Linked DNA regions of Catenulispora sp. EB89. The protein of the gene in region 2 interacts with the protein of the main gene of each other region in a pairwise test. Links are inferred from orthologs where the notes say so. Each region holds a gene or a part of one and is shown on either strand. Other genes may lie near its edges.

The links.
Region 1: the proteins of eno (region 2) and rpe interact in binary tests that used the Escherichia coli proteins (3 or more experiments, as listed by UniProt). The link is inferred for Catenulispora sp. EB89 from one-to-one orthologs.

The regions. Positions count from the first base shown.
Region 1 is NZ_JBGCCU010000034.1:45,820-48,865, reverse strand. Bases 292-3,028 are described here. They hold rpe (ribulose-phosphate 3-epimerase), read right to left. Parts: upstream 2,129-3,028; coding sequence 1,454-2,128; downstream 292-1,453. Other genes in these bases: ABH920_RS44150 (helix-turn-helix domain-containing protein), read right to left, coding at 2,499-2,927; ABH920_RS44160 (protein kinase), read left to right, coding at 292-1,341. Also shown: more of ABH920_RS44160, read left to right, coding at 1-291. UniProt on the Escherichia coli protein: Catalyzes the reversible epimerization of D-ribulose 5-phosphate to D-xylulose 5-phosphate.
Region 2 is NZ_JBGCCU010000001.1:520,731-523,982, forward strand. Bases 166-3,108 are described here. They hold eno (phosphopyruvate hydratase), read left to right. Parts: upstream 166-965; coding sequence 966-2,252; downstream 2,253-3,108. Other genes in these bases: ABH920_RS02440 (sensor histidine kinase), read right to left, coding at 166-694; ABH920_RS02450 (septum formation initiator family protein), read left to right, coding at 2,354-2,917; ABH920_RS02455 (response regulator transcription factor), read right to left, coding at 3,085-3,108. In the rest of the region: more of ABH920_RS02440, read right to left, coding at 1-165; more of ABH920_RS02455, read right to left, coding at 3,109-3,252. UniProt on the Escherichia coli protein: Catalyzes the reversible conversion of 2-phosphoglycerate (2-PG) into phosphoenolpyruvate (PEP). It is essential for the degradation of carbohydrates via glycolysis.

The DNA.
Region 1 (3,046 bases), on a different replicon or contig from region 2:
GAGTACGGACCGCTGTCCGTCGCGCACGCGGCCCTGGTCGCCGGCGCCCTGCTGGACGCCCTGGAGGCGGCACACGCGGCGGGCATCGTGCACCGGGACGTGAAGCCGGCGAACGTGATGCTGGCCGACGACGGGCACGTGCTGCTCACCGACTTCGGCATCGCCATCGGCACCACCGACACGGCACTGACGGCAGCCGGCAGCTTCCTGGGCTCGGTGGAGTACATCGCGCCGGAGCGGGCGCGCGGGACCGAGGGCCTGGCGGTCAGCGACCTGTTCTCGCTGGGGGTCACGCTGTTCCAGGCGGTCGAGGGCTTCTCGCCGTTCCACCGCGAGACCGCGACCGGGACCCTGACCGCGGTGATCCTGGACGAGGCGCCGCCGCCGGTGCGCGCCGGGCGGCTGACCCCGCTGGTCACCGGGCTGCTGGAGAAGGACCCGGCGGCGCGGCTCGGGATCGCGGGGGCGCGGCGGTTGTTGGCGGCGCCGGAGGTGCCGCCGGTCGCTGCGGTTGTCGCGCCGAGTGCTGCGGGGCCCGCTGGGCCGCCTGCTGCGCCGCCTGTCGCGCCGCCTGTCGCGCCGACGATTGCGGGACCGGCGACGGGGCGGCGGCCGATCAACGGCTCGGGCTCAACCGGCCAGCGCGGCTTCACCGGCAACCCGGCCGCCAACAGGCAGCACGGCCCGGCCGGCGCGGCGGCTTCCACAGGCCAGCGCACCGGCAATGCGGCTTCCACGGGTCAGCGCGGAACCGGTGCCGCGTCACGCGGGCACAACACGTCATCCGGAGCGACCCCGCCACGCGCGCAGGGCGCGGTGCCCCCGCGTCGGCCGACCAGCGGTACCGGCACCGGCACCGGAAAGCGTCCGTCGCAGGCCACTGACCAGCGCCGCCGCATACAGCCCCCGATCCCGGACACACGCCGCCCGACGGCCACCGGCCAGCGCCCGCACGGCCCCAGCCTGCATGGCCCGCACAGCCCGGCCGCCCCCGCCCGTCGCCGTACCCGCCGCCCCCGCGGCCTGATCCTGTCGCTGTTGGTCGTGGCGACGATCGGCGGCATCGTGGCCGCGACGCTCAAGCACGAATCCTTCACGGTCACCGACGTGAAGGTCGGAGACTTCGTCAAGGTCGACGCCACCGGCCACATCACCGCCAAGATCTCCCAAAGGGCCGCCGCCAACCTCGACGGCCGCAAGGTGACAGCCCGCGAAGACCGCGCCGACCCCGAAATCTGCAAACGCCTCCACGCCCCCGGCCGGGCCGACGTGGAGCAACCCTCCGCAGTCAGCTTCTGCCTGGTCCGCCCAGTAGAAGAAGCCACGGCGCCGTCGCAGTAGCGGCGGCGCGACCTCGGGCACCGCGCTCGGGCACCGCGCTCGCTCGCCACACTCCCGCGCAGCGCCAGCGCCGAATCAGTTCCCCGCTACCGACCGCTGCCCGCCGCCACCCTTAGGCGACTCGCGCCCCGGCCGCCTCAGCCTGAGCCCGCAGCGCCCGAACCGCCGCATCCGGATCCTCGGCGCCGTACACCGCCGATCCCGCCACGAACACATCCGCCCCGGCCTCCGCGCAGCGCTCGATCGTGTCGGCCGCGACGCCGCCGTCGATCTGCAGCCACACCGAACCGCCATGCCGGTCGATCATCTGCCGCGCACGCCGAATCTTCGGCAGCACCACGTCCAGGAACTTCTGGCCCCCGAAGCCCGGCTCGACCGTCATCAGCAGCAGCATGTCCAGCTCCGACAGCAGGTCCTCATACGGCTCGACCGCCGTCGCCGGCTTCAGCGCCATCCCGGCCCGCGCCCCCGCCGACCGAATGGCGCGCGCCAGCCGAATCGGCGCATGCGCGGCCTCCACATGGAACGTCACACTCCCCGCACCCGCCTCGGCATAACCCGGCGCCCACCGATCCGGATCGGCGATCATCAGATGACAGTCCAGCGGCCGCGGCGAAGCCTTCGCCAACGACTCCACAACCGGCAACCCCAACGTCAGATTCGGCACGAAGTGGTTGTCCATCACATCGACGTGGATCCAGTCGGCCGACGGCACCGCGGAGACCTCATCGGCCAGGCGCGCGAAATCAGCGGAGAGGATGGACGGGGAGATCTGGACTGAGCTCATAGGGAAAGTCTGGCAGATCCGCGGCCCCGGACCGCACCAGCGCGATCAAGCCAACGCGCCCAGCTCACGCGCCGCGGCCAACGTCCCGTCGCCGCCCGCGCCGCGCTCAACAGCCCCCGCCGCGATCGGCACGCACTCGCCGCCTCGCCCCTGGCCACAGCCAGCACGCGCTCGCCTCGCCCCGGCCGCAGTCGGCGCGCTCGCCCTGCCCTCAGCCTTGGTCAGCCCGCCGCCCGCGCCTGGCCGGCACCGGCAAGCAATTAGTCCGCACCCGCCCTATCCCGCTGTGCCCTGCTTTACGCTGCTCTGTCCCTCTATGTTCCCTGTCCGGCCCTATCCCAGCGGCCCCGAACCAACCCACCGCCCGCGCCTACAACCAACCCCACCGCGTAGCCAGCCACCCCAACTGCACCCGGCTCTTCGCCCCGGCCAGCGTCATCAGCCGCCGCACCTCCCGCTCCACGCTCCGCGGGCTGACCCCGAGCACGCGGTCCACCCGCGCGTCCTCCAGCAGCAGCGCCAGCAGCCGCAGGTCGGCCGGCGCGGGCTGGTGCCGGGGCTCCGCCGCCGACGGCGGATCGGGCAGCGGCAGGCCCACGCACGCCGCGTGATGGCCGAGCTGCATCCGGGTCCGGGCGCCCGCGGCGTCCATCAGGTCCCGCACCGCGCGCTGCACCGTCCGGCGACTCACCGCCAGCCGGCGGGCCACCGCGTCGTCGGTCAGGCCGGTGATCAGCAGCGCCAGGGCCCTGGTGGGCCGCGCGTCAGGGCTGGGAAGCCAGCCTCCGTCCTGTCGCATCACAACCTCCGATCGCAGACACCTCTTCATCATCCGACCACAGCCGACCAGCCGAAGGAGACCGGCGCGCCTGACGCGTTGCCGCCATGGCGGCTGGGAACCGATCACCGCCGCACCGC
Region 2 (3,252 bases):
CGGGGCGGCTCAGGCCGAGCAGCGCGCGGCCCAGACCGGTCTGCGTGCGGGTCCCGAGCTCCAGCAGGGTCGGGCCGACGAACCAGGCGAAGACCACCGCGATGGCGGCGAAGGTGACGACGGCCGGCAGGGTGCTGATGTAGTACTCGCTGCCGTTGACGTGCATCAGCGGGATGCGGTGGTGCGGCAGGGCGGTGTACCAGAAGGGCAGGGACAGGCCGCCGAGGATCATCGTCCAGGTGGTCACGACGACGGTGAACCAGCCGGCGCCGAGCGTCGCCGAGACCAGCAGGTGGACCAGGTCGCGCCAGGTCGCCGGGTCCGAGACGTGGCCCAGCAGCCGCTGCAGCACGTTGCCGGTCGGGCCGGGCTCCCGGTACGGCGTCGGCACGTGCTCGCCGGTGAGGTTCAGGATCCGCTGCCGCTCCTTGCGGCTGGCCCGGCGCAGGCCCGCCACCGCGGCCAGCAGCAGCGGCAGGCCGATGAAGACCAGGACCAGCGGGCCGCCGACGGTCAGCGCCACGGTCATCCACAGCACCTGGAAGAAGGCGACGCCGAACGAGCCGAGCAGGTAGCCCTGCTGGCGCAGGGCGCGCCCGGTGAACGGGCCTTTCAGCAGTTCCCCGGGGCCGAGTAGCGGCGCGGGGTCGTCATCGCGTCGGCTGGCGACCTGGGCTCCCACAGTCGTGATCATAGGTCCAGCATCGGGGAACCGGTCCGGGATTCCGATGGGGGTGACCCTACTGTCGGGCGGATGGTGGCCCGAGTGAATGCCGGCTTCAGCACGTCTGTGCGGTACGCGCGCCGCGAGCACGTCTGTTGGGTACCAGCCAGGGGAAAATCCAGCGAACGCTGGGTGCCGTGTGGGCTCCGTCTCACTCCTTGACCCTGCGGAGCAAGGACCTCTGCCTGCCGAGGGATAGGCTCTGGAGGCGAAACCATCAGAGCTGAAGGAGAGATGCGACGTGGCGTCCATCGAAGCCATCAACGCGCGGGAGATCCTGGACTCGCGCGGCAACCCGACCGTCGAGGTCGAGGTGCTTCTCGAAGACGGCAGCTTCGCCCGCGCGGCGGTCCCCTCGGGTGCCTCCACCGGCGCGTTCGAGGCCGTCGAGCTGCGCGACGGCGACCCGGCCCGCTACGGCGGCAAGGGCGTCGAGCGGGCCGTGCAGGGAGTGCTGGACGAGATCTACCCCGCCGTGGTCGGCGAGGACGCCTCCGACCAGCGGCTGATCGACCAGGCCATGATCGACCTGGACGCCACGCCGAACAAGGCCCGCCTGGGCGCCAACGCGATCCTCGGCGTCTCGCTGGCGGTCGCCAAGGCCGCCGCGGAGTCTGCCGAGCTGCCGCTGTTCCGCTACCTCGGCGGTCCGAACGCGCACACGCTGCCGGTGCCGATGATGAACATCCTCAACGGCGGCGCGCACGCGGACTCCAACGTGGACATCCAGGAGTTCATGATCGCGCCGATCGGCGCGGGCAGCTTCCGCGAGGCGCTGCGCTGGGGCGCGGAGGTCTACCACGCGCTGAAGTCGGTGCTGAAGGAGCAGGGTCTGGCCACGGGCCTGGGCGACGAGGGCGGCTTCGCGCCGAACCTGCCGTCCAACCGCGACGCGCTGGACCTGATCAAGGTGGCGATCGAGAAGGCCGGCTACGTCCCCGGCCGGGACATCGCGCTGGCGCTGGACGTCGCGGCGTCGGAGTTCTACAAGGACGGTGCCTACCAGTTCGAGGGCAAGACCCGCACCGCCACGGAGATGACCGAGTACTACGCCGAGCTGGTCGACGCCTACCCGCTGGTGTCCATCGAGGACCCGCTGTTCGAGGACGACTGGGAGGGCTGGAAGATCCTCACCGACCGCCTGGGCGCCAAGGTCCAGATCGTCGGCGACGACCTGTTCGTCACCAACCCCGAGCGGCTGGCCCGCGGCATCGCCGGCGGCCAGGCCAACGCGCTGCTGGTGAAGGTGAACCAGATCGGCACCCTGACCGAGACCTTCGACGCCGTGCAGCTGGCGCACCGCAACGGCTACCGCTGCATGATGTCGCACCGCTCCGGCGAGACCGAGGACACCACGATCGCCGACCTGGCCGTCGCGGTGGACTGCGGCCAGATCAAGACCGGCGCCCCGGCCCGCTCGGACCGCGTCGCCAAGTACAACCAGCTGCTGCGCATCGAGGAGGAGCTGGACGACGCCGCGCGCTACGCGGGCCGCTCGGCCTTCCCGCGGTTCACGCACGAGGGCTGACAGGGCTGACAGCTGAGCCGGGGCCCGGGCCCGGGCGGGCCAACACCCGGACCGCCCGCCGGTACCACCCGCCCTGACCGGCAGGCGGTATCGTCGCAGGCATGAAGTCGGCAGGCTCAGAGCCGGCGCCTCGGCGCCTGAGCGCGGTCCCGACGCAGCGGCAGGATGCTGCGTCGGGATCTTCGCGTTCCTCCGGCGATGGAGGCTCTGGCGGCGCCGGCAAGAAGCGCACGCGCTACACGGCGCGCGCGGCGATCCTGATGCTCGTGCTCTGCGCACTGGTCCTGGCGCTGGCGTACCCGTTGCAGCAGTACTTCTCGCAGGGTTCGCAGATCGACCAGCTCAAGCAGCAGAACTCGGAGAAGCGCGCCGGGGTCGAGCAGCTGCGGCAGCAGCTGGCGCAGTGGCAGGACCCGGACTACGTCAAGATCCAGGCCCGCCTCCGGCTGCACTACGTGTTCCCCGGTGAGACCGGCCTGCGGCTGCTCGGCGCGGGCGACGCGGCGACCGGCGGCCCGGACGGGACGCTGGGGCCGTCGGAGGGTTCCAGCGCGTGGTACGCCCAGCTGTGGAGTTCGGTGACAGCTGCGAGTGGGGCGCCGGTGCCGTCATCGGCTCCTTCGGTGACGGCGGGGCCCACGTCGTCCGCGACGAACGGGCACTGAACGAACGGGCACTGAACGAACGGGCACTGTGTCGGCGCCAGGCCGACCGCGACCCCGCATCCGGCTGTCAGAGGGCTCGCCGATACTCGGATCAGGGGCGAATGCCTCATAACACAATGAAACTGGCGTGCCGATCAGCGAGCGGCCAGCCGCTGCCGCCACCGTCGCTACCGCGTAACCCCCAGATACGTCAGCACCGCCAGCACCCGCCGGTGGTCCTCGTCCGCCGGCGGCAGCCCCAGCTTCGTGAAGATGTTGCTGATGTGCTTCTCCACCGAGCTGTCGGCGAGCACCAGCTGCTTGCCGATCGCGGCGTTCGACCGGCCCTCGGCCAT